Regions from separate parts of the Nonomuraea sp. C10 genome, predicted to be linked through region 2. Evidence: riboswitches for the same ligand, from Rfam matches in the RefSeq annotation. Region 2 holds a riboswitch; the other holds the start of a gene.
The links. A riboswitch is a leader RNA that binds a small molecule or an ion and turns the genes downstream of it on or off. The one in region 2 is predicted to bind S-adenosylmethionine.
Positions count from the first base shown of each region.

Region 1: it holds a riboswitch for S-adenosylmethionine, as region 2 does, so the genes downstream of both, FR742_RS35255 (aminotransferase class V-fold PLP-dependent enzyme) here and thrC (threonine synthase) in region 2, are expected to answer to the same signal.

Region 1 is NZ_VPFF01000003.1:796,847-812,443, reverse strand. Features, by position in the region: gene FR742_RS35270 (DUF3180 domain-containing protein) at 1-80, shown strand, start outside; gene FR742_RS35265 (NADH-quinone oxidoreductase subunit D) at 88-1,233, opposite strand; gene FR742_RS35260 (DoxX family protein) at 1,370-1,990, shown strand; gene FR742_RS35255 (aminotransferase class V-fold PLP-dependent enzyme) at 2,016-3,305, opposite strand; SAM riboswitch class IV at 3,350-3,465, opposite strand; gene FR742_RS35250 (TerC family protein) at 3,566-4,306, shown strand; gene FR742_RS35245 (cytochrome P450) at 4,306-5,496, shown strand; gene FR742_RS35240 (SAM-dependent methyltransferase) at 5,504-6,466, opposite strand; gene FR742_RS35235 (Rossmann-like and DUF2520 domain-containing protein) at 6,785-7,675, shown strand; gene panC (pantoate--beta-alanine ligase) at 7,719-8,552, shown strand; gene FR742_RS35225 (L-aspartate oxidase) at 8,629-11,154, shown strand; gene FR742_RS35220 (type III pantothenate kinase) at 11,158-11,940, shown strand; gene FR742_RS35215 (hypothetical protein) at 11,997-12,464, opposite strand; gene lysX (bifunctional lysylphosphatidylglycerol synthetase/lysine--tRNA ligase LysX) at 12,638-14,095, shown strand; gene FR742_RS35205 (cytochrome P450) at 14,120-15,319, opposite strand; gene FR742_RS35200 (LuxR C-terminal-related transcriptional regulator) at 15,509-15,597, shown strand, end outside.
Region 2 is NZ_VPFF01000003.1:191,996-207,592, forward strand. Features, by position in the region: gene FR742_RS32355 (DNA repair helicase XPB) at 1-1,233, shown strand, start outside; gene FR742_RS32360 (hypothetical protein) at 1,441-1,770, opposite strand; gene FR742_RS32365 (AAA family ATPase) at 1,892-3,901, shown strand; gene FR742_RS32370 (YbhB/YbcL family Raf kinase inhibitor-like protein) at 3,972-4,502, shown strand; gene FR742_RS32375 (GNAT family N-acetyltransferase) at 4,600-5,019, shown strand; gene groL (chaperonin GroEL) at 5,182-6,810, opposite strand; gene FR742_RS32385 (cold-shock protein) at 7,117-7,320, opposite strand; gene FR742_RS32390 (MoaD/ThiS family protein) at 7,572-7,847, opposite strand; gene thrC (threonine synthase) at 7,873-9,105, opposite strand; SAM riboswitch class I at 9,119-9,260, opposite strand; gene FR742_RS32400 (RNA polymerase sigma factor) at 9,350-9,904, opposite strand; gene FR742_RS32405 (trehalose-6-phosphate synthase) at 9,936-11,360, shown strand; gene FR742_RS32410 (hypothetical protein) at 11,362-11,973, opposite strand; gene otsB (trehalose-phosphatase) at 12,011-12,778, opposite strand; gene FR742_RS32420 (DUF3263 domain-containing protein) at 12,819-13,169, opposite strand; gene FR742_RS32425 (S-adenosyl-l-methionine hydroxide adenosyltransferase family protein) at 13,289-14,095, shown strand; gene FR742_RS32430 (hypothetical protein) at 14,223-14,783, shown strand; gene FR742_RS32435 (S8 family serine peptidase) at 14,780-15,597, shown strand, end outside.

The DNA of each region.
Region 1 (15,597 bases), 600 kb from region 2:
TGGTCCTCGTCTGCGCCGCCCTCTTCCTCGAACACGCCTGCCGCATCCCCGAGGACCACGAGGGTGACCGGCCCGAGTAGGAGCCGGTCACTTGTCGATGTCGCCCACCACGAAGAACATCGAGCCGAGGATGGCCACCATGTCAGAGACCAGGTGGCCGGGCAGCATCTCGCGCAGCACCTGGATGTTGCCGTAGGAGGCGGAGCGGAGCTTGAGCCGCCACGGGGTCTTGTCGCCCTTGGAGACCAGGTAGTAGCCGTTGATGCCGAGAGGGTTCTCCGTCCAGGCGTAGGTGTGGCCCTCCGGCACCTTGAGCACCTTGGGCAGCCGCTGGTTGATCGGCCCCCGCGGCAGTGAGCGGAGCCGGTCGACGCACGCGTCGGCCAGGTCGAGCGAGACCTTGACCTGCTCCAGCAGCACCTCGAAGCGTGCGTGGCAGTCGCCGGCGGTGCGGGTGACGACCCTGACGGGCAGCTCGGGGTAGGCGAGGTAGGGCTGGTCGCGGCGCAGGTCGACGTCGACGCCGGAGGCCCTGGCGATGGGGCCGCTGACCCCGTACTGCATGATCTGCTCGCGGGTGAGCACGCCGACGCCTCTGGTGCGGGCGAGGAAGATCTCGTTGTCGAGTATGAGGTTCTCGATGTCGGGGATCTTCGCGCGGACCTCGGCGACGGTCTGTGACACCCGGTCGAGCCACCCGTACGGGAGATCCTCCTTCAGGCCGCCGACGCGGTTGAACATGTAGTGCATCCGCCCGCCGGAGATCTCCTCCATGACGGCCTGGATGCGCTCGCGCTCGTCGAAGGCGTAGAAGATGGGCGTCATGGCGCCCATCTCCAGAGGGTAGGAGCCGAGGAACATCAGGTGGTTGAGCACCCGGTTGAGCTCGGCCAGCAGCGTGCGGGCCCACACGGCGCGGACGGGCGGCTCCATGCCGAGCATGCGTTCGGCGGCGAGCACCACGCCGAGCTCGTTGGCGAACGCCGACAGCCAGTCGTGGCGGTTGGCCAGCATGATGATCTGCCGGTAGTCGCGCACCTCGAACAGCTTCTCCGCGCCCCGGTGCATGTAGCCGACGATCGGCTCGGCGGTGGCGATGCGTTCGCCGTCGAGCGTCAGGCGGAGGCGGAGCACGCCGTGCGTCGAGGGGTGCTGGGGGCCGATGTTGAGGATCATGTCCTCGGTGGCCAGTTCCTTCGCCCCTGCGCCGATTCCCACCACGCGTTCCGTCATACGGCCCATGCTCTCACCGGATACCAGGTCAAGGAACGGGTGTGCCGGGGTCCGTCGTCCGAGGTCAAGGTACGGCAAGCACGCGCATCACCGGGCCGAGGCGGGGGAGGATTGTCTGGAACGGGGGAACAAGACGATGAAGAGGGTCATCTTTGATGTGGCTGCCCTGATCGCCAGGGTGGTGATCGGCGTCATCTTCGTGGCGCACGGGCTGCAGAAATGGACAGCGGGTCTGGGGGCCATCAGCGCCGGCTTCACCGAGATGGGCGTGCCGCTGCCCCAGGCGTCGGCCGCCTTCGCGACGATCGTCGAGGTGGTCTGCGGGGTGCTGCTGATCCTGGGGCTGGCGGTCCGGATCTCGGCGGCGCTGTTGCTGATCGACATGATCGGGGCGCTGCTCTTCGTGCACGCGGCCGGCGGGGTGTTCGTCACGGAGGGCGGCTGGGAGCTGGTGGCGGCCCTGGGCGCGGCCTGCCTGCTGCTGATCGCGCTGGGCGGCGGGCGCATCGGCCTCGACGGGATCATCCACGCGGTGCACAGGCGTCGCTCCAGGCGGGCCGCCGCGACCGAGCCCGCCTACGAGCCGGTGCCGGGCGGGCTCGACAACGCGCCCACCCGGCCCACGGTGATGGAGGAGCCGCAGCGCGACGTGCCCCCGCAGGGGAGCGGCGCGAGCGGCTTGGACGACCGCGACATGCGTGACGTCGACCGCCTGCTCGGCGACGAGCCGACCCGGCCCCACCCACGCAAGCCGTAGGAGTTACGGTCGCTGAGCGGGCCGCTCAGCGACCGGCCAGGTCGCGCAGCGCGGCGAGAAGACGGTCGACATGCTCTTCGGTCGTGCCGATGCCGATCGAGGCGCGCACGGCCGAGGCGGTGCCGTCCGCGCAGCCGCCGTCCTGCGTGCCGAGCAGGTGGCGGACGAAAGGGTGCGCGCAGAACTTGCCGTCCCGCACCCCGATCCCGTGCTCGGCCGACAGCGTCTCGGCGACCTCGCGCGCCGGGTGGCCGTCGACGGTGAAGGACACGATGCCGACGCGCGGGTGGCCGGGCCCCCACAGCGAGAGTTCCCGTACCCCGTCGATGGCGGCGAGGCCGGCACGCAGCCGGGCGAGCAGCCGCTCCTCCTCGCGGACGAGCGGGGTCCAGCCGGTGGCGGTGAGCGCGTCGCAGGCGGCGGCCAGCGCGATGGCGCCCAGCACGTTCGGGGTGCCCGCCTCGTGCCGCGGCTCGGGGTCGTCGTGCCAGTCGGCACCGTCCTCGCCGACGGCGCGCACCGCGCCGCCGCCCTTCAGGTACGGGTCGCCGGCGGCCAGCCAGTCACCGCGGCCGACCAGCGCCCCCGCCCCGAACGGCGCGTACAGCTTGTGCCCGGAGAAGGCCACGTAGTCCAGGTCGAGCGCGGTCAGGTTGAGCGGCCGATGGGGGACGAGCTGGGCGGCGTCCACCAGGATGCGCGCGCCGTGCCGGTGCGCGATGTGGGCCAGCGCGGCGACGGGCCAGAGCTCGCCGGTGACGTTCGAGGCGGCGGTCACGACCAGGAGCTTGGGTCCGTCGATCCCGGCCAGGGTGTCGTCGGCGGCGCGCACGGCCTCGCCGGGGAAGGCGGGCGGCGCCAGCCGGACCACCCGCTGCCACGGCAGCAGCGAGGCGTGGTGCTCGGTGTCGAAGACGACCACGGTGGTGCCTTCGGGCAGGCAGCGGGCGAGCAGGTTGGTGGCGTCGGTGGTGTTGCGGGTGAAGACCACCGCGTCGTCCGTGCGGGCGCCGACGAAGGCCCGTACGGTGTGGCGGGCCTGCTCGTAGCGGGCGGTGGTGAGCTGGGAGGCGTACCCGGCGCCGCGGTGCACGCTGGAGTAGGCCGGGAGCGCGGCGGCGACGGCGGCGCTGACCTGCTCCAGACAGGGGGCGCTGGCGGCGTAGTCGAGGTTGGCGTACCCGGCGAGCCTGCCGCCCTTGACCGGGACCCGCAGGTCGGCGCCGAGCACGGCGGGGATCGCACGCGCCGGACAGGGCTCCGGGTTCTTCTCGGGAGCGGTGCGGGCGGCGTCGAAGATCGTCAAAGTGGACACGGCATGCCTCCTCGGGCGTCATCGGACCCCAGGAGCAGCCACGGAGCCCGCGCTTGCCCGCCACCCTTCGTGGCGGACCAGGTCTTCACCCGGGGCACCCCGCCGCGGACGCGAGGGTTGCCGGCCAGCGAGCCGGGGCTTGGCGCTGGCACTCATGACCTACGTGCCGGACTATAACCGATGATTCATCCGGATCGCGAACTTCTCCGGACTTCTGCTCGTTGGGCGGTGGTACGTTCCCCCACCGAAAGTAGGCGGCGATGCTTGACTGGGTGTCCAACCCGGAGATCTGGATAGGGTTCCTCACCCTGGTGACCCTGGAGATCGTCCTGGGCATCGACAACATCATCTTCATCTCCATCCTGGCAGGGAAGCTGCCTCCCGAGCAGCGCGACCGGGCGCGGGTGGTGGGCCTGGCCGCGGCGCTGGTGATGCGGCTGCTCCTGCTGCTGGCGCTGTCGTGGGTGGTCCGGCTCACCGCGCCGCTGTTCGAGGTGCTCGGTCATGAGATATCGGGACGAGATCTCATCCTGCTGCTGGGCGGGCTGTTCCTGCTGGCCAAGAGCGTCACCGAGATCAGCCACACGATGGACGGGCCCAGCAAGGACGGCAAGTCGGCGGCCGTCGTCTCGTTCACGTCGGTCATCGTGCAGATCATGCTGCTCGACATCGTGTTCTCGCTCGACTCGGTGATCACCGCCGTGGGCATGGTCGACGAACTCGGGGTGATGATCGCGGCCGTGGTCGTGGCGGTGGCGGTGATGCTGTTCGCCTCCGGGCCGATCAGCCGGTTCGTCGACGCGCATCCGAGCATCAAGATGCTGGCGCTGGCGTTCCTGGTGCTGATCGGGGTGATGCTCGTGGCCGAGGGTCTCGACCAGCACATCCCGAAGGGCTACATCTACTTCGCGATGGCGTTCTCGGTCGTCGTCGAGCTGCTCAACATCCGGGTGCGGAGCAGGAAGAACAAGCAGGTGGAGGAAGCTCCTACTATGCAATAGTGCGCTTTGATCCCTGGAATCCGGATTTCGTGGCCCATCCCTACGACGTCTACGCCGAGCTGAGGCGGGAGGCCCCCGTCAGCTACTTCGAACCCGCCGACCAGTGGCTGATCGCCCGCCACGCGGATGTGGACGAGCTGCTGCGTGACCGCAGGCTCGGCCGTTCCTATCTGCACGTGGCCACGGACGAGGAGTTCGGCAGGCCACCGGAGCCGGAGTTCCAGGAGCCGTTCTGGCGGGTGGTCCGCGCCGGCATGCTCGACGTCGAGCCGCCGGTGCACACCCGGCTGCGCCGCCTGGTGTCCAAGGCGTTCACCCCGCGCATGGTCGAGTCGCTGCGGCCGCGCGTGCGGGCCATCGCTGAAGGGCTCGTGGACGCGTACGTGGAGAAGGGCGGCGGAGATCTGATCGCGGAGGTCGCCGAGCCGCTGCCGGTGACGGTCATCGCGGAGATGCTGGGCATCCCCGAGCGGGACCGTCACCTGCTGCGGCCCTGGTCCTCGGACATCTGCCTGATGTACGAGCTCAACCCGAGCGAGGAGATGCAGCACACCGCGGTCAGGGCGGCGGACGAGTTCGCCGAGTACCTCAGAGGGCTGGCCCGCGAGCGGGCGGGGAAGCCGGGCGACGACCTGATCAGCGCGCTGGCGGGGATCCCCGAGCTGACCGAGGACGAGCTGATCGGCACCTGCGTGCTGCTGCTCAACGCCGGTCACGAGGCCACCGTGAACGCCACCGGCAACGGCTGGTGGGCGCTGTTCAGGAACCCGGACGAGCTGGCCCGGCTGCGCGCGGACCGCTCGCTGCTGCCCACGGCGATCGAGGAGGTGCTGCGCTGGGACACCCCGGCGCAGATGTTCGAGCGCTGGGTCCTGGAGGACATCGAGGTCGGCGGCGTGCGGATCCCGCGCGGGGCCGAGGTGGCGCTGCTGTTCGGCTCGGCCAACCGCGACCCCGAGGTGTTCGACGACCCCGACCGGTTCGACGCGGGCCGCAAGGACAACCCGCACATCTCGTTCGGCCTGGGCATCCACTACTGCCTGGGCGCGCCGCTGGCCAGGATCGAGATGGTCGAGTCGTTCGGCGCGCTGCTCGACCGGGCGCCGGCGCTGGAGCTTGTCAGGGAGCCGGAGTGGAAGCCGGGCTACATCATCCGGGGGCTGCAGGGCCTGGAGCTGAGAACGCGCTGACGCCGGGTCACCGGCGCTGGCAGAGCCAGCCGAACCCGCCCAGGCCCGCCGGATCGATCAGCTCGGCCTCCTCGGAGGCCCGGGCGAGCGCCCGGAGATAGCCCGGAGGATCGGTTCGGGCCAGGTCGAGGGAGGGGCGGGCGCCGGTGACGCCCAGCTCGCGCAGCGCGGCACGCTGTGTGGACAAGGCTGTGGATATCGCGCCCGCCCGCCGCCCGGCCTCGGCGCACGCGTCGAGCGCGACGTGCGCGGTGATGTCGCAGGTCCCGTCGGGGATCGGGGAAACGACCGCGCCGTCGCGATATCCGGTGAGCGTGCCGCAGCGCGGCCGGTTATCCACAGGGTGTGCATAATCGACGGCGACGGCCCGCCCCTGGTCGAGCCGCGCCAGGACCGCCGCCCAGGCCGCGTCGCGGGTGCGGCCGATCTCGGCTCTCGTGCCGACGCACGACAGCGGCCACCACCGTTTCAGCCACTCCAGATCGGCCGCCGGCGGCTCGCCGCCCAGCCGCTCCTCGCCGGTCTCGGTGTCGACCAGGACCAGCCGCGGCCCGTCGGCGGTCTGCTCGGCGACGTCCAGCGGGACGTTGTCGAGCCACTCGTTCGCGATCACCAGGCCGCGCACGCCGGAGGGGATCCGGGCGGACCACCCGATCTCCTCGGGAAGATCGTCCGGCCGGGGGGACAGGTCGACGGCCGTGACCCGCAGCCTGGCCCGCAGCCCGCGGCCGGCCATGGCCAGCACGTGGCGGACCAGCACGCCTTCGCCCGCGCCGACGTCGACGAGGTCGATCCCGGCGGGGGCGCCGAGCTCGGCGTCGACCTCGCGCAGCAGGGCCAGCACCGCCTCGGCGAACGCCGGTGACGCGACGACCGAGGTGCGGAAGTGGCCGGACGGGCGTTCGCGAAGGTAGAAGCCGCCCTCGCCGTACAGCGCGCGCTGAGTGGCGGCGCGCCAGGTGAGCCACATGTCTGGACTATCTCACGATGGACACGGGGCCCGGACCGGATCCGGGCCCCGCCATGACCGCCAGTCGGCGTGGCGGCCATGCGCACCGCCCAAGAGGCCCCTGACACAGTGCGGGCGTCGGGTCTCGTTGGACTCGGCGCCCGCTCCCAGCGGTGAACCCCTCTCCTCATCTCATCCGACAGGGGGTGCACCGGTTCACCTGCCCTTGTCCCTTTTGTCGGTAACGCAACATGCAGCAAAACCCCGGTCATCTCTTCTTGCCGGTGCGCCGGTTACCCTGGTCGGCAGTGCCATCAGGTCGACGGGGGGTGTGACGTCATGGAGGCAGCCGATCGCCCGGCCCGCCTGGCCGTCGGCGTGCTGGGAGCGGGCAAGGTCGGCTCCGCGCTCGGCTCCGCGCTGGCGCAGGCCGGCCATCGCGTCGTCGCCGCGAGCGGCGTCTCCGACGCCTCCCAGCGATGGGCCGCGGCCAGGCTCGGGGTCGAGCCGGTGCGGCCCGACCAGGTGGTGGCGGCGGCCCAGCTCATCCTGCTCACCGTGCCCGACGACGCGCTGCCCGACCTCGTGGGCGGCCTGGCCGCCACCGGCGCCGACCTGCACGGCAAGATCCTCGTCCACTGCAGCGGCGCGTACGGGCTGTCCGTGCTCGACCCGGCCGCCCGCAAGGGCGCGCTGCCGCTGGCGCTGCACCCGGTGATGACCTTCACCGGCCGCGACGACGACCTCAACCGCATCACCGGCTGCTCCTTCGGCGTCACCGCCCCCGAGCCGCTGCGGCCGATCGCCGAGGCCCTGGTCATCGAGATGGGCGGGGAGCCGGTCTGGATCGCCGACGCCGACCGCCCGCTCTACCACGCGGCCCTGGCCAACGCCTCCAACCACATGGTGACGCTCATCGCCGAGTCGGAGGAACTGCTCGGCCGCATCGGCGTCGACCACCCGGGCCGGATGCTCGGGCCGCTGCTCGGCGCCGCGCTCGACAACGTGCTCAGGCTCGGCCTGTCGGCCCTGACCGGGCCGGTCGTGCGCGGCGACGCCGGCACCGTGCGCAAGCACGTCGACGCGCTGATCCTGGCCGCCCCCGAGGCGGCCGACGCCTACGTGGCGCTGGCCAGGCTCACGGCCGACCGGGCGCTGGCGGCCGGGCTGCTGAAACCGGAGGAGGCGGAGCGGCTCCTCGACGCGCTGGGTGGCAACATATGGACCTGACCGTGACCCGCGACGGGCATGGATCCGTTCTCGGAGGCAGCGCATGGACCTCATCCTCGCCAGGAACCGCACCGATCTGATCAAGGCCCGCGGTGGCGGCACCCTCGCCCTCGTCCCCACCATGGGAGCCCTGCACGAAGGGCACCGCTCGCTCATCAGGCTGGCCCGCGACCGCGCCGACCACGTCGTCGTCAGCGTCTTCGTCAACCCGCTGCAGTTCGGGCCCGGGGAAGACTACTCCCGCTACCCGCGCACCTTCGACGCCGACCTGGCGGCGTGCCGCGAGGAGGGCGTGGACGTGGTGTTCGCCCCGGCGGCGGGCGACATGTACCTCCCCGACCGCCAGGTGAGCGTGTGCGCGGGCGAGATGGGGCGGATCGTCGAGGGCGCCTCCAGGCCGGGCCACTTCGACGGCATGCTGACCGTGGTGCTCAAGCTGTTCAACCTGGTGCGGCCGGACGTCGCGGTGTTCGGGCAGAAGGACGCCCAGCAGCTGTCCATGATCCGCCGCATGGTCGCCGACCTGGACGTGCCCGTGGAGGTCGTCGGCGCGCCGACCGTCAGGGAGCCCGACGGCCTGGCCCTGTCGAGCCGCAACCGCTACCTGTCGGCCGGCGAGCGCCGGGTGGCGCTGGCGCTGTCGCGCGCCCTGCGCGCCGGAGCGGGGGAGCCGACCCCGGCCCGGGTCCGCGCCGCGGCCTCGAAGGTGCTCGCCGAGGCCCCGCCGGAGCTGGAGCTCGACTACCTGGTGCTGGTGGATCCGGCCACCTTCACGGAGGTCTCCGACCCGTACGAGGGAGAAGCGGTTCTCGCGGTGGCCGCGAAGGTCGGCGCGACCAGGCTGATCGACAACATGGTGGTGCGGCTGGGCCGGTAGCGGCCCCCGGGGCGCGCGCATACTCGGTCAGGCATTATCGTCATATTGACGAAATAGCCCCGATTGAGGAGGGCCCATGAGTGCACCGGCGATCCCCCTGCGGCTGGCGGCGCCCGATCCGGGCTGGACCGCCGAGGCCGACCTGGTCGTCGTCGGATCCGGGATCGCCGGGCTCACCGTGGCGCTGCGCCACGCCGAGCTGGCCCCGGCCGAGCGGGTCCTGGTCGTCACCAAGGACGTGCTCTCCTCCGGCTCCACCCGATGGGCGCAGGGCGGCATAGCCGCCGTCCTCGACCCCGGCGACAGCCCGGACGAGCACCTCAACGACACGCTGCTGGCCGGGGTCGGGCTGTGCGACACGCGGGCCGTGCGCACGCTGGTCACCGAGGGACCGGGAGCGCTGCGGCGGCTGATGGACCGCGGCGCCCGCTTCGACCGCACCCCCGACGGCCGGCTCCAGCTCACCCGCGAGGGCGGTCACCGGCGCGACCGCATCGTGCACGCGGGCGGCGACGCCACCGGCGCCGAGGTGCAGCGGGCGCTGGTCGAGGCGGTACGCGCGAGCGGCATCGAGGTGATCGAGCACGCGCTCGTCCTCGATCTGCTGAAGGACGCCGCGGGCCGGGCCACCGGCGTCACCCTGCACGTCATGGGCGAGGGCGCGCGCGACGGCGTGGGCGCGGTGCGGGCCCGCGCGGTCGTGCTCGCCACCGGCGGCATGGGCCAGGTCTACGCGGCCACCACCAACCCGGTCGTGTCCACGGGCGACGGGGTGGCGCTGGCGCTGCGGGCCGGCGCGGTGGTGCGCGACCTGGAGTTCGTCCAGTTCCACCCGACCGTGCTGTGGCTGGGCGAGGACTCGACCGGGCAGCAGCCGCTGATCTCCGAGGCGGTCAGGGGAGAGGGCGCGTTCCTGGTCGACCACGAGGGCGACAGGTTCATGACCGGCGTCCACGAACTGGCCGACCTGGCGCCGCGCGACGTGGTGGCCAAGGCGATCATGCGGGTGATGCGGGAGACCGGGCGCGACCACGTCTTCCTCGACGGCCGCCACTTCGGGCCGGACAAGTGGCGGACCAGGTTCCCCACCATCGAGGCCGTCTGCCGCGCCCACGGCATCGACCCGGTCACCCAGCTCATCCCGGTCTCCCCGGCCGCCCACTACGCCAGCGGCGGCGTCCGTACGGACCTGTACGGCCGCACGTCCATCGAGGGCCTGTACGCGTGCGGCGAGGTCGCCTGCACCGGCGTGCACGGCGCCAACCGGCTGGCCTCCAACTCGCTGCTCGAAGGGCTGGTGTTCGCCGAGCGGATCGCCGAGGACGTGCACCGCTCCCGGCCCCGGCCGGGCGGGCCGGAGCAGTCCGCCGCCCCGGCCGGGCTGATCGACCCGCGGGCGCGCGGCCGGATCCAGCACCACATGAGCGCCGGCGCCGGCGTGCTGCGCAACCGCGGATCCCTGACGGCCACGGCCAGGGCGCTGCGCGACGCCCGCTGGACGCCCGTCGAGGTGCCGCCGTGTACCGAGTCGTGGGAGACCACCAATCTGCTCACCGTCGCCACCGTGCTCGCGGGCACGGCCGCGGCGCGGCTGGAGACGCGCGGCTCCCACTGGCGGGAGGACCGCCCCGAGCGCGACGACCACGAGTGGCTCGGCCACCTGGACGTGACCCTGACCGAGGAGGGCCTGCAGATGACCTACACCCCGCACGGCGACGCCATGCCGCCGCGGCTGGCCCGGGAGCTGGCCGACGCCGGGCTCGACCCCGCCGACGCCGACACGGTGATCGACCGGGCGCTGGCCGAGGACCTGTCGGCGGCCGGCGACGTCACCAGCATCGCCACGATCCCGGCCGGCCAGCTCTCGTCCGGCGACATGGTGGCCCGCGCCGACGGCGTCGTGGCCGGCCTCGCCCTCGCCGAGGCGGTGTTCCTGCGGCTGGGCGCGACCCGTACCGAGAGGAAGACCGAGGACGGCGAGCGCGTCCGCCGCGGCGAGGTGCTGATGACGGTGGAGGGCCCGACCAGGGCCCTGCTGACGGCCGAGCGCACGGCGCTGAACCTCGTCACCCACCTGTCCGGCATCGCCACGCTCACCGGCCGGTGGGCCGAGGCGATCGGCGGCACCCGGGCTCGGGTGCGCGACAGCCGCAAGACGCTGCCGGGGCTGCGGGCGCTGGAGAAGTACGCGGTGCGGTGCGGCGGCGGCGTCAACCACCGGATGTCGCTGTCCGACGCGGCCCTGATCAAGGACAACCACGTGGTGGCCGCCGGAGGGGTGGCGCCGGCGTTCCGCGCGGTGCGCGAACGGTATCCGGACCTGCCGATCGAGGTCGAGGTCGACAGCCTCGCGGAGCTGGAGGAGGCGCTGGCCGAGGGGGCGGACCTGATCCTGCTGGACAACTTCACCGTGGAACAAACCACCCAGGCCGTCCAAATTGTGAAAAATCGCGCCAACAAGGCGGTTGCGCTCGAAGCCAGCGGGGGATTGACCTTGGAATCGGCCCGTGACGTGGCGGAGACTGGCGTGGACTACCTTGCGGTAGGCGCCCTTACCCACTCGGCGCCGGCCCTGGACGTCGCACTGGATCTACGGGGGTAACACATGCTGCTCACGATCGACGTCGGCAACACGCACACGGTGCTCGGGCTCTTCGAGGGCGAGGACGTCATCGAGCACTGGCGGCTGGCCACCGACGCCCGCCGCACCGCCGACGAGATCGCGGTCGTCCTGCAGGGCCTGCTCGGCCAGTCACCCCTGCTGAAGGGCGCCGACATCGGCGGCATCGCGATCTGCTCGACCGTGCCCAGCGTGCTCAACGAGATGCGCGAGATGTGCCGCCGCTACTACGGCGACGTCACCGCCGTCGTGGTCGAGCCCGGCGTCCGCACCGGCGTGCCCGTACGGATGGACAACCCCAAGGAGGTCGGCAGCGACCGCATCGTCAACGCGCTGGCCGCCATCGACCAGTACGGCGGCCCGTGCGTCATCGTCGACTTCGGCACCGCCACCTCGTTCGACGCGGTGTCGGCCAAGGGCGAGTACATCGGCGCCGTCACCGCTCCCGGCATCGAGATCTCCGTCGACGCCCTGGCCGCCGCCGGCGCCCAGCTCCACAAGGTGGAGCTGATCAGGCCCCGCTCCGTCATCGCCAAGAACACCGTCGAAGCGCTTCAGGCGGGCATCATCTACGGCTTCGCCGGCCAGGTCGACGGCATCGTCGAGCGGATGGCCGCCGAGCTGGCCGACGACCCCGACGACGTGACCGTGGTCGCCACCGGCAGCCACGCCGGCCTGGTCGTCGGCGAGTCGCGCTCCATCGACGTGCACGAGCCGTGGCTCACGCTGATCGGCCTGCGGCTCATCTACCACCGCAACACCAGCTGAGACATGAGCAAGCGGCCCCCCGCTCGGGTAGGGGGCCGCTTGCGGCTGGAGGAAACTCACTCGGACTCGGCGGCGTACAGGTACTCCCAGTGGCCGCACTTGCTGACCCACTGCTGGTGCGGGTGGATCTGGCAGACCTTCACCCGCACCGCCGCGACGTCGTCCACGTCGAACCGGAACTTCTTGGAGCCCGGGTAGCCGCAGAACTTCCTGGCGTGGACCGCGTCCCACTCGTGGTCGAAGCCGGCCGCCTGGAACCTCACGTAGGCGCACTTGCCGCCCTGCCCGTGGGTGCGCTGGTCGAGGTCGTGGAGCCGGCCGCGGAGGTGGACCGTGTTGGACGTCTGGTGCTCGTCCCACTCCACGCCGATCCAGCCCTGGGCCTTGGCGAGGTGGTGCTTGGCGTAGACCGGGCCCCAGGAGTGCCCGTCGGCGGTGGTGGCGCTCGCGGCGGCGGGCATCGACAGGGCGACGGCTCCGGTGGCGGCGACGGCGAGCAGGCCGGTGGCGATCTTCCTGAACATGGTCTCTCCCCGAGCCCTCCCCTGGACCGGCCCGCTGCCGGATCCCCCCTTCGAGCCCGTGACACATGGGTAACCGAGCGTGCTTGCAGGCCCCCTGCAGGGGACCGACGAGACCTTGCACGTGGCCGTATCCCCTACCCTTTGGTGATGTGAGCGACGAACTTCCCGAGCAGATGCGCATCCGGAGGGAGAAGCTCGACCGCCTTCGCGCCGAAGGCGTCGACCCTTACCCGGTGAGTTTCCCCCGCACGACCACCAACGCGGAGGTCAGGGCGAAATACCAGGGCCTGGAGCCCGACACCGCCACCGGCGACCGGGTCGGCGTGGCCGGGCGCGTCATGCTCAACCGCGTCGGCGGCAAGCTCTGCTTCGCCACCCTGCGCGACGGCAGCGGCGACCTCCAGGTCATGATCTCGCTCGACAAGGTGGGGGAGGAGTCGCTCGCGTCCTGGAAGCACGACGTCGACCTGGGCGACCACGTCGGCGTCGAGGGCGAGGTGATCACCTCGCGGCGCGGCGAGCTGTCCATCCTCGCCGACCGCTGGCAGATCACGTCCAAGTGCCTGCGCCCGCTGCCCGAGAAGCACCTCGGCCTGACCGACCCCGAGGCCCGGGTCCGCCAGCGCTACGTCGACCTCATCGTCAACGACGAGGCGCGCAAGATGGCCCGCGTCCGCAGCGCGACCGTGCGCGCGGTGCGCGACTTCTGGCACGAGGAGGGCTACCTCGAGGTCGAGACGCCGATGCTGCAGCCGATCCACGGCGGCGCGGCGGCCCGGCCCTTCGCCACCCACATCAACGCCTACGACATGGAGCTCTACCTCCGCATCGCGATCGAGCTCTACCTCAAGCGGCTCGTGGTGGGCGGCGTCGAGAAGGTCTTCGAGGTCAACCGCAACTTCCGCAACGAAGGCGCCGACTCCACCCACAACCCCGAGTTCACCATGGTCGAGGCCTACGGCACCTACCTCGACTACCACGACATGGCCGACCTCACCCAGCGCATGTACCAGAAGGCCGTGGTCGCCGCGCTCGACACCACCGTGGTCGTCCACGACGGCGTCGAGGTCGACCTCGGGCTGCCCGAGTGGCCGCGGGCCAAGCTCTACGACCTGGTGTCCGCCGCGGTGGGCGAGGAGGTCACCACCGAGACCCCGCTGGAGCGCGTCCGCGGCCTGGCCGACAAGCACGACGTGCACTGGGACCCGAAGTGGGGCCAGGGCAAGCTGGTCCAGGAGCTGTTCGAGGAGCTGGTCGAACACACCCTCGTCCAGCCCACGTTCGTCATGGACTATCCGCTGGAGACCTCCCCGCTGGCCCGCGTCCACCGCGACAACCCGCTGCTGACCGAGAAGTGGGACCTCATCGGGTTCGGCACCGAGCTCGGCACCGCCTACTCCGAGCTCATCGACCCGATCGACCAGCGCCGCCGCCTGGAGGAGCAGTCCCTGCTCGCCGCCGGCGGCGACCTGGAGGCCATGCAGCTCGACGAGGACTTCCTGCAGGCCCTGGAGTACGGCATGCCCCCGACGGGCGGCATGGGCGCCGGCATCGACCGGATGATCATGGCATTCACGGGCCGCAACATCCGCGAGACCATCCTCTTCCCCCTGGTCAAGCCCACCCGCTGACCGCGCCGAGCCAGCCCGCCCGCGCTACAAGCGCGGGCGGTTGAGCCTGACGGGCAGCCGGGCCAGGCCGCGCAGCACCAGGTTCTCCTTGTACGGCGGATCCGCGTCGGCCAGCTCCAGCCCCGGCGCGACCCCGGCCAGCGCGGCCAGCGCCACCTCCCCTTCCAGCCGGGCCAGCGGCGCACCCAGGCAGAAGTGCACCCCCAGACCGAACGCCAGATGCCTGCCAGGCGCCCGCCCCACGTCGAACCGGTCCGGGTCGGGGAAGGCCGCCGGGTCGCGGTTGGCCGCGCCGACCAGCGCCAGCGTCGACGTGCCCGCCGGCACCCGGACGCCACCCAGCTCGGCGTCCTCCAGCGCGACGCGGGCCGTGAGCTGGACCGGCGGGTCATACCTGAGCACCTCCTCCACGACCTCCCTGGGCCGCTCGGCCGCCCGCCCCAGCACGCCGTGCCTGACCAGGTTGAGCACGCCGTTGGCGATGAGGTTGACGGTCGTCTCGTGACCGGCCACCAGCAGCAGCACGCACGTGGCCAGCAGCTCGCGCTCGGTCAGCTCCTCGACCTGGACGAGCGCGCTGAGCAGGTCGTCGGCCGGCCGCTCCCGCCGCAGCGCGATGAGACCCTGGAAGTAGTCGTGGAACTCACGCCTGTGGCGTTGTGAGCGCTCGGTCACCTCGTCGGTGACGATCGGGTCGAGGCTGCGCGCCAGGGTCTCGCTCCAGCCGCGGAAGCGCTCGTGGTCCTCCGCCGGCACGCCCAGCATCTCGCTGATCACCATGACGGGCAGCGGGTAGGCGAAGTCGCGGACCAGGTCGGCCTCGTCGGGCAGCGCGGCGATCAGGTCCGCGGTGATCGTCTCGATGCGCGGACGCAGCCGCCGCACCATGCCGGGCGTGAAGGCCTTGCTGACGAGTCCGCGCATCCGGGTGTGGTCCGGCGGGTCCATCATGAGGAACGAACGGACCGGTTCGTCCGGCCCGGCGGGCGCGGGGGTGGGGCCGTGACCGAAACGAGGGTCGCGCAACAGGGCCGAGCAGAGCTCGTGGGAGGTGGCGACGAGCAGCCCGCCGCGCGTCCGGAAGAGCGGCCCGCTCTCGCGCAGCTTCCGGTATCGGGAATACGGCTCGCGCAGGAACGCATAATCGTACGGATCGAAACCCAGCATGTCGCTGGGGCTCAGCGTGGACGGCGGCGCGCTGTCAGAGTCCTTGTGATCGATCATTGCGCTTGGAAATGTGCCGACATACGCCGAGTACTTCACGTAGGACGGATCATGTCAATGGCTATGGTCAAGTAGGGCAGATCTTACGCTTGACGGCCTTTGCCGGATGCGTTTACGTAGTCGGGGCGAGCAGCCTTTCGCTCGTGCCAGGACGTCACCGAGTAGTGCTGTTGGGGGGGAGGGCTCCCGATGGATGTGCTCAGTGAAAATGTTGAACTGAGCCATGCAGATCTGGCGTTGCTGGCGGAGCTGGCCAAGGGCGTCACAGTAGACCGAGT
Region 2 (15,597 bases):
GCCGTCCACCCGAGCGACCGCGGCAACATCAAGCAGGCGCTGCTCAAGCTGGGCTGGCCGGCCGAGGACCTGGCCGGTTACGTCGACGGCGAGCACCACCGGGTCGAGCTGGTCCAGGAGAGCTGGACGCTCCGGCCCTACCAGCAGGAGGCGGCCGACTCCTTCTGGCACGGCGGATCCGGCGTGATCGTGCTGCCCTGCGGCGCCGGCAAGACCATCGTCGGCGCGGCCGCGATGGCGCACGCCCAGGCGACGACGCTGATCCTGGTCACCAACACGGTCAGCGCCCACCAGTGGAAGCAGGAGCTGCTCAAGCGCACCTCGCTGACCGAGGACGAGATCGGCGAATACTCCGGCAGCAAGAAGGAGATCCGTCCGGTCACCATCGCCACCTACCAGGTGATGACCACCAGGCGGAAGGGCGTCTACAGCCACCTGGAGCTGTTCGACGCGCGCGACTGGGGCCTCATCGTCTACGACGAGGTCCACCTGCTGCCCGCGCCGATCTTCCGGATGACGGCCGACCTCCAGGCCCGCAGGCGCGTCGGCCTGACCGCGACGCTGGTGCGCGAGGACGGCCGCGAGGGCGACGTGTTCTCGCTGATCGGCCCCAAGCGCTACGACGCGCCCTGGAAGGAGATGGAGAACCAGGGCTGGATCGCCCCGGCCGACTGCGTCGAGGTGCGGGTGACGCTCACCGACGAGGAGCGGCTGGCGTACGCGATGGCCGAGTCGGAGGAGCGCTACCGCTTCTGCGCCACCACGCCGTCCAAGACCCAGGTCACCGAGGCGCTCGTACGCCGTCACCTGGGTGACCAGGTGCTGGTGATCGGCCAGTACATCGACCAGCTCGACGAGCTGGGCGAACACCTGAACGCGCCGGTGATCAAGGGGGAGACCCGGATCAAGGAGCGCGAGCGGCTCTACCAGGCCTTCCGCGACAAGGAGATCCAGGTCCTGGTGGTGTCCAAGGTCGCCAACTTCTCCATCGACCTGCCCGAGGCGAGCGTGGCGATCCAGGTGTCCGGCACGTTCGGGTCCCGGCAGGAGGAGGCGCAGCGGCTCGGCAGGGTCCTGCGGCCCAAGGCCGACGGCGGCGGGGCGCGCTTCTACACCGTGGTCAGCCGCGACACGGTCGACCAGGAGTTCGCCGCGCACCGGCAGCGGTTCCTGGCCGAACAGGGTTACGCCTACTCGATCATCGACGCCGACGACGTGCTGGGCGGGGTGTGAGCCCGGCCGCTCATCGAGCGGCCAGGCATCCCGGTCTCACGTCCAAGAGACTCCGCGGGTCGTCGACAATCGAACCACCCCCCTCACTGCGTCCTCACACCACCGCAACCGAATCCGGCTGCGACATACCCGATGATCCGGCAATGCCACCTGGTATGCCCGGATTTTGCGGCATTTCGTTATATGTCCGCCGTTTGCGAGGAGTGTTCACTTCGCCAGCAGCCCGCCGAGGAACAGCAGCCCTTCCGCGGCGATCCACGAGGCCACGCTCAGCCCCATGAACCGGGTGAACGTCCGCTCGTCCTGCCGCGCCGCCGGCAGCGCCCAGGCCGCCACCGTCAGGCAGGCGGCCACCGCGGCGAACAGCCCGGAGACCGAGGAGAACACGGCGAGCCGCTGGACGCAGGACGGCGACGACCCGCCGCAGAACGCCTCCAGCCCCCAGCCCGCGAAGACCGACAGCCCCCAGAGGGTGGCCAGCAGGAAGCTCGCGATCGTGGGAAGGATCGGGGAGAAGCCGAGTCGCACACGCGCCACGCCGGACTTCTTACCCCTCCCCGGCGACGGCTAAATGTTTTGAAGCCACCCCGACAGCCGCATTAAACTGGCGGATTCGCTGCCTTGTTACCCACCTCCGAGCGCCGGGAGGCACTTTCGCATGCCCACAGACCAACTGGCCCCCGACATACCCCCGGACCTGCCCACGGACGTCCTCGCCGCCGAGCAGGCCCATCTGGCCGAGTCCAGGGCCGCGCTGGCGGCCATGCGCGCGCACGCGCAGTCGCTGTCGGCCGACGCGGCCGGCGACTGGGTGTCGCAGCAGATCCTGCAGTCGCTGCTCGACCAGCGCGTGGCCGCCCTGGCCGATCACCCCGACACCCCGCTGTTCTTCGGCCGGCTCGACCGCTCGGCCGCCGACGACCTGCCCACCACGATCCACGTCGGCCGCCGCCACGTGCACGACGGCGACAGCCGTCCCCTGGTCATCGACTGGCGCGCCCCCGTGTCGCGCGCCTTCTACCAGGCCAGCCCCGCCGACCCGATGGACGTCACGCTGCGGCGCCGGTTCGGCTACCACGGCGGCGCGCTCACCGCGTACGAGGACGAACGGCTCGACCAGGGCACCGAGATCGGCCCGTCGCGCATCCTGACCGAGGAGATCGAGCGCCCCCGCACCGGCCCGATGCGCGACATCGTGGCCACCATCCAGCCCGACCAGGACGAGATCGTCCGCGCCGCGCTCACCCGTACGGTCTGCGTGCAGGGCGCGCCGGGCACCGGGAAGACGGCGGTCGGCCTCCACCGGGCCGCCTACCTGCTGTTCACCCACCGCGAGCGGCTCGCCAGGGCGGGCGTGATGATCGTCGGGCCGAACCGCGCCTTCCTCTCCTACATCTCCTCGGTGCTGCCCGCGCTGGGCGAGGTCAAGGTCGACCAGACCACGGTCGCCGGCCTGCTGGGCGACCACGCGGCCCCCGAGGACCCCGCGGTGGGCGCGGTCAAGGGCGACGCCCGGATGGCGGCCGTGCTGAAGCGGGCCCTGTGGCTCCACATCGTCAAGCCTGAAGAGGGCCTGGTCTACTCCAAGGGCGCCTACCGCTTCCGGGTGGCCGACCACGAGGTGCGCGAGATCGTCGCCTCGCTGCGCGGCACCACCCGCTACGGTCCCGGCCGCGCCGCCCTCGCCCAGCGGCTCGCGCACCTCGTGCTCGTACGGATGGAGCAGCGCGGCGAGTCACCCGACGACCGGGTGCAGGACGCGGTGGCCCGGTCCAGGCCGGTCAAGCAGCTGGTCGACGCCGTGTGGCCGAAGCTGGTGCCCGAGCAGGTGCTCTACCGGCTGCTGGCGGACGAGGAGTTCCTCGCCAGGGCCGCCAGGTCCGACCTGTCGCCCGAGGAGCGGCAGCTGCTGCTCTGGCGGAAACCGTACCGGGGATGGAAGTCCGCCAAGTGGAGCGCCGCCGACGCGGCTCTCCTCGACGAGCTGCGCGACCTGATCGAGCGCACGCCCTCGCTCGGCCACCTCGTCGTGGACGAGACGCAGGACCTGTCGGAGATGCAACTGCGGGCGCTCGGCCGCCGCTGCCGCAACGGCTCCGCCACCGTGCTCGGCGACCTGGCCCAGGGCACCACCCCCTGGTCCACCACGTCGTGGCGGTCGGTCCTGACGCATCTCGGGCAGGACGGCGAGGTCACCGAGCTGACGCTGGGCTTCCGCGTGCCGCGCGAGGTCCTCGACTACGCCGCCCGCCTGCTGCCGTCGATCGCCCCCGGGCTCGCCCCGCCCCGGTCCCTGCGTCCCGGCGCCGGGTCCCTCTCGATCCGGCCGGCCGGCGACCTCCACGAGGCGGTCCGCGACGCGCTGGCCCGCGAGGGCTCGATCGGCGTCATCGTCCCCGACGCCGCCGTCTCCGCCGTCTCCGGGTCGCTGTCGGGCGTCGCGCACGCCGTCCTCGACCCCGACTCCACCCAGGAGCACCGCCTCCTGGTGGTGCCGGCGACGCTCGCCAAGGGCCTGGAGTACGACCACGTCATCGTGATGGAGCCGGCCGACATCGTCGACGCCGAGCCCCGCGGCCTGGCCCGCCTCTACGTGGTGCTCACCCGTGCCGTCACCTCGCTCACGGTCCTCCACCGCAAGCCCCTGCCGCCCCAGCTCGCCCCGTGACAGGGACGGTGGCGGGGTAGGGGATCACTTCTAGGATGACGTCAAGGAGCTCTCACCCAAGGAGGATGCCGTGCCAGCACCGCTGCCACACGAATACCTGCCGTCGGTCCCCTCGCTCACGGTCCACAGCGACGACATGACGGACGGGGAGAGGCTGAGCGACCTCCACGTCTTCAACGACTGGGGCATGACGGGCCAGAACCTCTCCCCCAGCCTCCGCTGGTCGGGCGCCCCGGCGGAGACGCGCAGCTACGCGGTGACCTGTTTCGACCCGGACGCGCCCACGGGCAGCGGTTTCTGGCACTGGGTGCTGTTCGACATCCCGGCGTCGGTCACCGAGCTGCCCACGGGCGCCGGCACCGCGCCCGAGTTCAAGGGTCTCCCGCAGGGCGCAAAGCACGCCCGCAGCGACTACGGCTCCAAGGACTACGGCGGCGCCGCGCCGCCTCCCGGCGACCCGCACCGCTACGTGTTCACCGTGCACGCGCTCGGCGTCGACACCCTCGGCCTCGACACCGACACCAGCCCGGCCGTAGTGGGCTTCAACATCACCGCCAACACCCTGGCGCGCGGCCACATCGTCCCGCACTTCGGGATCTGACCACGCGAGCGCACCGCCTCCTCCGGGGGGCGGTGCCGCGTTTTGGCAGACCTCGTGATCCATACGGGGGATCCGGGTGGATTGGTAGCTTCCCCCCATGAGCGATCTAACGATCCGTCCGGGGGGCCTGGCGGACGTCGGACCTGTCCTGGAGTTCTGGCTGCACGCCGCCGAGGGCACCGACCGTCACGACTCGGCCGGCAAGGTGCGGGCGCTGGTCGAGCGGGACCCGCAGGCGCTGCTCCTGGCCGAGCTGGACGGCGCGCTGGCCGGCACGCTGATCGCGGGCTGGGACGGGTGGCGCGCCCATCTCTATCGCCTGGCCGTCCATCCGGCTCACCGTCGCCAGGGCATCGCCACCGCCCTGCTGGCCGCCGCCGAGACGCGTTTCGCCGCCTTCGGCGCGTTCCGGGCCGACGCGATGGTCCTTCATGACAACACGCTCGCCCACCACGCCTGGACCGCCGCCGGTTATGCGCCCCAACCGCAGTGGTCGCGATGGGTCAAGTCCCTTTAATCGTTTTCTGCCGGCCCAGGTATATCAGAACGTTATCGGCTCTCTACAGATAGTGGCGGCACCCGAAAAACCGCCGATAAGGGCGGTCGGAAAAGCGAAGCGGCCCGAACCGGAAACACCGGCGCGGGCCGCTCGCGAGAACCTCGGGTCGAGAACCCTCGATCAGAAGTCCATGTCACCGCCGCCGGGCATGCCGGCGGGAGCGGCCGGGGTCTTCTCCGGCTTCTCGGCGATGACAGCCTCGGTGGTCAGGAACAGCGCCGCGATCGAGGCGGCGTTCTGCAGCGCCGAACGCGTCACCTTGGCCGGGTCGATGATGCCCGCCTCGAACATGTTGACGTAGTCGCCGCTGGCCGCGTTGAGGCCCTCACCCGGGGTGAGGTTGCGGACGCGCTCGACCACGACGCCACCCTCAAGGCCGGCGTTGACCGCGATCTGCTTGAGCGGCTCCTCCAGCGCCTTGCGCACGATGGCCGCACCCGTGGCCTCGTCGCCCGGCAGCTCCAGCTTGTCGAACGCCTTGGCGCCGGCCTGCAGCAGCGCCACGCCACCGCCGGGGACGATGCCCTCCTCGACGGCCGCCTTGGCGTTGCGCACGGCGTCCTCGATGCGGTGCTTGCGCTCCTTCAGCTCGACCTCGGTGGCGGCGCCGGCCTTGATGACGGCCACGCCGCCGGCCAGCTTGGCCAGGCGCTCCTGGAGCTTCTCCCGGTCGTAGTCGGAGTCGGTGCGGTCGATCTCGGCGCGGATCTCGTTGACCCGGCCGGCGATCGCGTCGGCGTCACCGGCGCCGTCGACGATCGTGGTCTCGTCCTTGGTCACCACGACCTTGCGGGCGCGGCCCAGCAGGTCGAGGGTGGCGTTCTCCAGCTTGAGACCGACCTCCTCGGCGATGACCTGGCCGCCGGTGAGGATGGCGATGTCGGCGAGCATGGCCTTGCGGCGGTCGCCGAAGCCCGGGGCCTTGACGGCGACCGAGCGGAAGAGGCCGCGGATCTTGTTGACCACCAGGGTGGCCAGGGCCTCACCCTCGATGTCCTCGGCGATGATGAGGAGCGGCTTGCCGGACTGCACGACCTTGTCGAGCAGCGGCAGCAGGTCCTTGTTGGCCGAGATCTTCGAGTTGACGATCAGGATGTACGGGTCCTCGAGCACGGCCTCCATGCGGTCGGAGTCCGTGACGAAGTACATCGACGTCATGCCCTTGTCGAAGCGCATGCCCTCGGTGAGCTCCAGCTCCAGACCGAAGGTGTTGCTCTCCTCGACGGTGATGACGCCTTCCTTGCCGACCTTGTCCATCGCCTCGGCGATGAGCGAGCCGATCTCGGGGTCGGCGGCGGAGATGGAGGCGGTGGAGGCGATCTGCTCCTTGGTCTCCACGTCCTTGGCCAGCTTGGAGAGCTCCTCGCTGACGCGCTCCACGGCCGCCTCGATGCCCTTCTTCAGGGCCATCGGGTTGGCGCCGGCAGCGACGTTGCGCAGGCCCTCACGTACGAGCGCCTGGGCGAGCACGGTAGCGGTGGTGGTGCCGTCGCCCGCGACGTCGTCGGTCTTCTTGGCGACTTCCTTGACCAGCTCGGCGCCGATCTTCTCCCACGGGTCCTCGAGCTCGATCTCCTTGGCGATCGAGACACCGTCGTTGGTGATCGTGGGGGCGCCCCACTTCTTCTCCAGCACGACGTTGCGGCCCTTCGGGCCCAGCGTGACCTTCACCGCGTCGGCGAGCTGGTTCATCCCGCGCTCGAGACCGCGCCGGGCGTCCTCGTCAAACGCGATCATCTTGGCTGCCATTAGGCGAGACCTCCCAGATGCAGGGTGTCCTGGTGAGATCGAGCCGACGCCCGCGACGGCATGTGGGCCCACATCTCCGTTCGGCAGGCCCCATCGTCTCGATCCCCGTTGGCACTCATCAACATAGAGTGCCAACGACTGTTTAGCACTCTACCCCGTCGAGTGCAAGCTGACTCCACACCTGGCCAGGTCAACAGATCGCCGTCGAAGGTGTCCGTACGGCGGGCCCCGGGCGGCCCGCCGTACCCCAATGTGAGGTGGCAGTCACACGCACTGCGCTGGCGTGCGAGCTGCCGGTCGCACCAGCTAGGCGACAGCGCGGACGGATTCCGCCTGCGGCCCCTTCTGGCCCTGCGTGATCTCGAACTCGACCCGTTGTCCCTGTTCGAGAGAGCGATACCCGTCCATCATGATTGCCGAGTAATGGACGAATACATCCTTACCACCGTCTACCGCGATGAAGCCGTAGCCCTTGTCCGCGTTGAACCACTTGACGGTGCCCTGCGCCACTTCCGACTCCTCTTACTGGGCTCAGGGATCTCGCCCATTCGTCTGCGAGACCCACAATCGCCATGACTTATGGGGATATCGTCTGACGATCGCACTCGACCATACCTGTGGCATGGCGGTCGGCAACAGAGTCAATCCGCAAAAGCCTTATTTCACCCCTAGCTGAGTAGTTCAAGGTTGAATTTCCCACAAAAGGGAGAAGGCGCCCACATGGGGCGCCTTCCAGACGATCGCTCCGCCGAGCGGGGGGCTCAGCCGCCCGCGACGGCCGGGATGATGGAGATCTGCGTGCCCTCAGGGGCCGGAGTGTCCAGACCCTGGGCGAATCGGACGTCCTCTTCCCCCACGTAGACGTTAACAAAACGCCGAATCTTGCCCGATTCATCCAGAATGCGGGCGCCGATCCCCGGGTAGTCGGAATCGAGCTTGGCCAGGACGTCACGGAGAGTCGCGCCCTCCCCACTCACTTCCGCGTTGCCCCCGGTGTACGTGCGCAGGATGGTAGGAATCCGCACAGAAACGCTCATGTTATGGTCTCGCCTTTCCTGATTGTCAGACAGTCGCGCGGAACGCGTCGAGGGAGGGCCGGATCACGGCCGTGGGCTGCGCGTCGGCCGCGACGGCGTCGAGCGTCTTGAGCCCGTCGCCGGTGTTGAGCACCACGGTCTCGGCCTCCGGGTCGAGCTGCCCGGTCTCGACGAGCTTCTTCAGCACGCCCACCGTGACGCCGCCCGCCGTCTCGGCGAAGATGCCCTCGGTGGAGGCCAGCAGCTTGATGGCGGCCACGATCTCGGCGTCCGTCACGTCCTCGACGGCGCCGCCCGTGCGCCGGGCGATGTCGAGCACGTAAGGGCCGTCGGCGGGGTTGCCGATGGCCAGCGACTTGGCGATGGTGTCGGGCTTGACCGGCTGGACCACGTCGTGCCCGGCCTTGTAGGCGGCCGACACCGGCGAGCAGCCGAGCGCCTGCGCCCCGAAGACCTTGTAGGGCGTGTCGTCGACCAGCCCGAGCCGGATCAGCTCCTTGAAGCCCTTGTCGATCTTGGTGAGCTGGGAGCCGGACGCGATCGGGATGACGATCTGCTCAGGCAGCCGCCAGCCGAGCTGCTCGGCGATCTCGTACGCGAGCGTCTTGGAGCCCTCGGCGTAGTAGGGCCGCAGGTTGACGTTGACGAATCCCCACTTGTCGCCCATCGGGTCCCCGATCAGCTCCGAGCAGAACCGGTTGACCTCGTCGTAGGTGCCCTCGATGCCGATGAGCCTGCCGCCGAAGACGCGGGCCATGGCGATCTTGGCCTGCTCCAGCCCGGCGGGGATGAACACGCACGCGTCCAGGCCCGCCCTGGCGGCGGCGGCCGTCACGGCCCCGGCCAGGTTTCCGGTCGAGGAGCAGGAGAGCGTGTGGAAGCCGAAGTTGCGGGCCGCCTCGACGGCGATGGCCACCACCCGGTCCTTGAAGGAGTGGGTGGGGTTGCCCGAGTCGTCCTTCACGTACAGGGACTTGAGACCGAGCGCCCGGCCCAGGTTGCCCGCCTTGACGAGCGGCGTCCAGCCGGGGTTCATGTTGGGCTTGCTCGCGACGTCGGCGGGCACCGGCAGCAGGGAACGGTAGCGCCAGATGCTGGCCGGGCCCGACTCGATGTCGGACCTCTTGACGTCGCCGAAGTCGTAGGCCGCCTCCAGCGGCCCGAAACACTCGACGCAGGCGAAGTTGGGGCCGAGCGGATAGCGGGCGCCGCACTCGCGGCAGGAGAGAGCAGTGGCGGGACCGAAGTCGAGCGACATGAAGCGAGGCCTTCCCTCATCTTCGTCCGCGGCCACCCTGACCGCGGACCGGAATTGGCACCCTGTCCCGGTCGGCCTCGCCAGGTCGCGAGTCACAAGCCGGGAGGGTTGCCGGGGCTTCGCAGGGCCGGTCCCTCCACCCCTCTGGATGAGCAATGTTCAGTTGTGTGGTGCTGCTGACTCGGACTCTACCCAATCAACCACGTGACATGGACAGTCGTCTCACTTTCCGAGATGAACGATCTCACCGGTAGTCGTCGCCCAGCACACCCTGCACGTACTTGCGCGCCTGGTGGATGCGCGACTTGGCGGTGCCGAGCGGGATCTTGAGCTGCTCGGCCACCTCGCTGTAGTCGAGCTGCACGATGTCGCGCAGCACCAGCGCCTGCGCCAGGTCGGGCTTGTCGGCCTCCAGCGCCTCCATCGCGTCGAGCAGGTCGAGCCGCGAGCCCGCGATCACGCTGACCCGCCGCACGTCGGGCTTCTGCGTCAGCAGCTCGTCGGAGCTCTGCTCCGCCGACCTGCGCTTCAGCGAGCGGTACGTGGTGCGCGCGCAGTTGGCGGTCACGATGTGGAGCCAGGTGCTGAACCTGGCCCGCCCCTCGAACCTGGCGATGTTGCGCGCCACCGCGAGCAGGGTGTCCTGGGCCGCCTCCTCGGCGTCATGGTGATACGGCAGGATACGAGCGCAGTGCCGCAGCACGTCGGGCTCGATCCGTCGCAGGAGCTCGCCGAGTGAGCGATGATCGCCTCTGGCTGCGGCATGGGCGAGTTCCTCGGTGTGCTCATCTAGCGCCATAGCTGGGATCCTATGGTCGGAGGGAGCGTAAATGAACAGCGTCCTGCTCGCCTCGAACAGAGGCCCTGTGTCGTTCACCGTGTCCGACGACGGCGTCCTCACCATGAGACGCGGCGGCGGCGGTCTCGTCTCCGGGCTGTCCGGCGTGGCCAGGGACGAGGGCGTGCTGTGGGTGTGCGCGGCTCTGTCCGACGGCGACCGCAGCGCCGTCCGCCAGGCCCCCGGCGGCCGGCTCGACCACGCCGGCTACGAGACGGGCCCGCTGCGCATGCTCGACATCGCGCCCGCCACCTTCCACCGGGCCTACAACTCCGTGGCCAACTCCACGCTGTGGTTCGTCAACCACCTGCTCTACGACATCCCGAACGCGCCCCACTTCGGCACCCGGTTCCGGCGCGACTGGGAGTCCTACCGCGACTACAACGGCGCCTTCGCGCTCGCGCTGGCGGAGGGAGCCGCTCACGGCGCCCGGGTGATGGTGCAGGACTACCACCTGACGCTGACCCCGGCGATGCTCCGCGCCGAGCGGCCCGACCTGCGCATCGCGCACTTCAGCCACACGCCGTGGGCCCCGCCCGAATACTTCTCGCTGCTGCCCGACGAGGTGGCGCGAGAGGTGCTGGAGGGCGTCCTGGGCGCCGACCACGCCGGGTTCCTCACCCGCCGCTGGGCGGGCGCGTTCATGGACTGCTGCGAGACCGTGCTGGGCGCCGAGGTCGACCAGCGGGCCGCGACGATCACGTACGAGGGCCGCACCACCCGCGTCGGCGTGCACGCGCTGGGCGTCGACGGCAAGGCGCTGTGGACCCGCGCCGCCGAGCCCGACGTCGAGTCGCACATGGCGGCCATCAGGGAGGAGGTCGGCGACCGCAAGCTGATCGTGCGCATCGACCGCACCGAGCTGTCGAAGAACATCGTGCGCGGACTGCTCGCCTACAAGGAGTTCCTCGACGCCCACCCCGAGTGGCACGGCCGCGTCGTCCACCTGGCCTTCGCCTACCCGAGCCGCCACGACCTGCCCGAATACCGCGAATACACCGCGGCGGTGCAGCGCTGCGCGCAGGAGATTGAGGACGAGTACGCGACCGAGGACTGGAACCCCCTGATCCTCAACGTCAACGACGACTACCCGCGCTCCCTGGCCGCCTACCGGCTGGCCGACGTGCTGCTGGTCAACCCGATCCGCGACGGCATGAACCTGGTGGCCAAGGAGGGCCCGATCCTGTCGCCGCGCTGCGCGCTGGTGCTGTCGCGGGAGGCGGGCGCGTGCGCGGAGCTGGGCGCGCACGCGCTGGTGGTCAACCCGTACGACATCAGCGGCACCGCCGCCGCGCTGCACGCGGCGCTGGTGATGCCGGAGGCGGAGCGCGCCCGCCGCAGGGAGCGGCTGGAGGCGGCCGCCACCGCGCTGCCCCCGCAGAAGTGGCTGGCCGCCCAGCTCGACGCGCTCGCCTAGATCACTTCCAGTCGGCGTACTTCAGGGTGTCGGCGAGGTTCCCGGTGCTCCACTCGTCGACCACGAGGATCTGCGACTTCGGCAGATACCACTCGCGGGTGGTGAAGCTGACGCTGGTCTTCTTCCCGTTGCCGGTGCGGCAGCGGGTGGTGAACTCGTGGTAGTGGGCCTTGTGCCCGGGGCCGACCTGGCGCAGGCCCTTCTTGTGCGCGCCGACCCGCTCGCCGCGCAGGAGCATGCCGTTCTTCGGGCACTTCTGCACGTCGGAGGCGGGGTAGTAGCCGCCCCTGCCGGCGTCGTACGGGCCGAAGCCCTCGGCGCCCGTCCTGATCGCCTTCGGGCCGAGGATCCAGAAGCTCTTGCAGCCGGGAGCGAAGAAGCCACCCCTGGGGTTGGCGCAGGGTCCGGTGACCACCTTGATCCGGTCGGCGCCGACCCGGTGGACCACCCACTTGAGCGGGATGTAGAGGGTCAGGCCCTTGCGCAGCTTCAGTTCCTGGGCGGGGCCGGCGGTGGTCGAGGCGGCTGTCGTGGAGGCGGCGGCCGCGGAGGCGGGGGCCACGAGGACCGCCGCCGCGGCCACGGCCACGGCGGCGAGGTGCTTCTTGCTCATGCCCGGACCATAGGGGTGCCCACTTGCAAACTGGTCACTATCGGCTGAAAGCGGACGTCAACTCGCGGAGCAGCGCCACCACGCCCTCGGGGCCGTCGACGACGATGTCGGCCCGCTCGGCCAGCGCCGTGACCTCGGTGGAGCCGCTGCACACGGTCACGCCGGGCAGGCCCGACGAGCGGACCGCGTCGAAGGCGGCCAGGTCGCCGAGGTCGTCGCCCACGAAGAGCACCGACCTGGCGGAGCGCTCGGTCAGGAACGCGCCGAGCGCGTGCCCCTTGTCCATGCCGGACGGCCGCACCTCCAGCACCATCCGGCCGGGCTCGACGACCAGGCCGTGCTCGGCCGCCAGCGCGGCCAGCGGCTCGCGCAGCCGGGCCAGCGTGCCCTCGGGGTCCGCGCAGCGGCGGGTGTGCACGGCCACCGCGCGGCCCTTGTCCTCGATCGCCGCGTCGGTCACGCCCAGCGAGCCGAGCAGCAGCGGCAGTTCCGCCTTGGCCCGCGGCACCCCGGCCGGCGGCGGGGGCGCGGAGGTCCGCCCGTCCTCCCACCGCTCGAAGCCGTAGTGGCCGAGGATGACCAGGCCCGGCACGTCCTTGAGCGCGGGCCCCAGCTCCAGCACCTTGGCCGGCGGCCGTCCGGTCACGATGGCCACGGCGCCCACGTGCCGGCCCAGCTCGGCCAGCACCGGAGGCGCGCCGGGGTGGACGACGGCGGTGTCGGGGTCGGGCACGATCGGCGAGAGGGTGCCGTCGAAGTCGAGCCCGATCACGGCGCCGGCCGGATCCTTCAGTATCGCTTCCATTCCAGGGATGTCGCTCACGCCGCCTGCCGTACCCAGCCGGTCAGGGGCGCATGCCGAGCCGGCGGGCGGAGCGCTCGCGCCGGCGGGCGGCGCGCAGCCTGCGCAGTCGCTTGACCAGCATGGGGTCGTGCGCCAGCGCCTCGGGACGGTCGATCAACTCGCCGAGCAGCTGGTAGTAGCGGGTGGCGGAGAACCCGAAGGTCTCCTTGACGGCCTGCTCCTTCGCGCCCGCGTAACGCCACCAGTGGCGCTCGAAGGCGAGGAGCTCGAGTTCGCGGTCGGTGAGGGGCCGGTGGACGGGTTCCTGGGCGTCGTCCTGGTCTGCCCTGTCCTCTGCCCTCTGGTCGGCCCTCTGGTCGGCACTGTCACCGTTTGACGGTGCAGTGTCCATGGTGTCCTCCTCAGGAACGGGCGGCGCGACGATGGCTTCGCGCGCAGGCGGCCCGTCGCCATCGTAATGTGCCGAGTGCGGCTGTTCACGGCGGATTGAGAGACGTACAGTCACTAAGTGTGACCTCTGTCATCACACTTCTCACGGATTACGGGCTCGAAGACGGTTATGTCGCCGCCTGCCACGGGGTGATCGCCGGGATCGCCCCCGAGGTCCGGGTGATCGACGTGTGCCACCTGGTCCCGGCGGGTGACGTGCGGCGCGGCGCGGCGATCCTGGCCCAGACGATCCCGTACATGCCCGTGGGCGTGCACGTCGGGGCGGTCGACCCGGGCGCGGGAGGCGCCAGGCGCGCGATCGCGGTCGAGGCGGGCGGCCGGGTGTTCGTGGGGCCGGACAACGGGCTGCTGTCGTGGGCGGTGCGCGCCAGCGGCGGCGCGCGGGCGGCGTACGAGCTGAGCAACGCCGAGCACTTCCTGCACCCGGTATCGCCCACGTTCCACGGCCGTGACGTGTTCGCGCCGGTGGCCGGGCGGCTGAGCAACGGGCTGCGGCCGCGCGAGCTGGGCCCGCGGGTGCCGGTGGAGAGGCTGGTGTCGCTGCCCGCGCCGACGTCCGTGCTGCGCGAGGGCGCGGCCGAGGGCGAGGTCGTCTCGGTCGACCGCTACGGCAACACGCAGTTGTCGATCACGGCCGGCGACCTGGAGGCGCTGGGGCTGCGGGTGGGCGACACGCTCGGCGTGTCGCTGGGCCGGCGGCGGCTGTCGATGCCCTACCGGGAGACGTACGCGGCGGTCCCGCCCGGTGAGCTGGTGGCGTTCGCGGACTCGGCGGGCCTGATCGCGTTCGCGGTGAACTCCGGCGACGCGGCGCAGCGCCTCGGCCTGCCTCCGGGGGCGCATGTCCGGTTGTCACCCTCCGTATAACGCAAAAGCCAACAAACACCAATTACGTGGCGTATCGGACTGTTTACTGAACCGTCGGACTGAGGCCCTGACCCCGTGCCAGAATTCACGGCAGATCGGGCGCCCCCTCCCCCCGTTCGAGGTTCACGTGTTTCAGCTGTCCCTGCTCCTGCTCGCCCTCCTGTCCGTGTTCTGTTGCCCCGCCGCGCCGCCGGTGCCCGAGCGCTGGCGTGCCTGGCCGGTGACGCGGGTGTTCCCGTACGCCGTCCCCGGCACCAGCCCGTCCGGCGCACAGGTCACCTACCTGCTGGCCGGGGTCGCGCCCGAGGCGTCCTGCGCGGCCGCCTTCCAGCCCGCGCTGCCCGCCTGCGTCACCGCGCTGCGCGCCACGTACGCCGACAGCACCGCCACCTACGTCGCCACCGCCGGCATCGCGGTCCTGGCCCGGCCCGTGCCCCCGGGCGCGGCCGGGCCCCTGCGCGTGCCCGCCGTGCGGCCGGTCGCCTTCCCCGGCGGCCCCGCCGAACGCTTCGGCGAGCGGCAGTGCTTCACCGGGACCCTGATCGCCTCCCACGCGCCGTACGTGATCGCCACCACCGCCGGTTACGCGGACGGACGGTCGTTCCGTCCGGGTGACCAGGCCGTGCCCCGGCTCGGTGGTTTCGCCCGCCAGCTCGCCACCGAGCTGCACCGGGGCCTCACCGGATGAGGCGGCCGCGCCTGCGGGCGGCGCTGCTGTCCCTGTTCCTGCTGTTCCCGTCGTCCCAGCTCGGCCTGGCCACGCCCGCCGCCGCGGACGACGAGATGGGCGCCCTCGCCAGAGACAAGCAGTGGCAGCTCGGCACGCTGCGGCTGCACGACGCCTGGCGGGTCACCCAGGGCGACAACGTGCTGGTCGCGGTGCTCGACACCGGGGTCCGCGGCGACCACCAGGACCTGCGCGGCTCCGTCGTGCACGGCCCCGACCTGACAGGAGCCGGCCGGGCCGGCGGAGTGTGGGGCCACCACGGCACCGCCATGGCCAGCCTCATCGCCGGCCACGGCCACGGCAAGGGCAAGGCCGGCGGCGTGCTCGGCGTCGCGCCCGCCGCCAAGGTGCTGTCGGTACGCGTCACGCTGGAGAACTCCGATCCCCGGCGGGCCAAGCGGCGCGCCGGCGGCCACGACGCGCTCGCCAAGGGCATCCGCTACGCCGTCGACCGGGGCGCCCAGGTCATCAGCATGTCGCTCGGCGGCGGCAGCGGCTCCTGGGAGGGCTCGGCCGCCGAGGAGGAGGCGGTGCAGTACGCGGTCGCCCACGGCGCGGTGCTGGTCGCCTCCTCCGGCAACGACGGCGAGAGCACCAACAGGAAGAACTTCCCCGCCGCCTACCCCGGCGTGATCGCCGTGGGCGCGGTCGACAGGAACTTCCGGCTCGCCGGGTTCTCCAACCGCCAGGACTACCTCTCGGTCGTCGCCCCCGGCGTCGACATCGTCTCCGCCAACGGCGCCCGCCGGTACGTGGTCGGCGACGGCACCAGCTC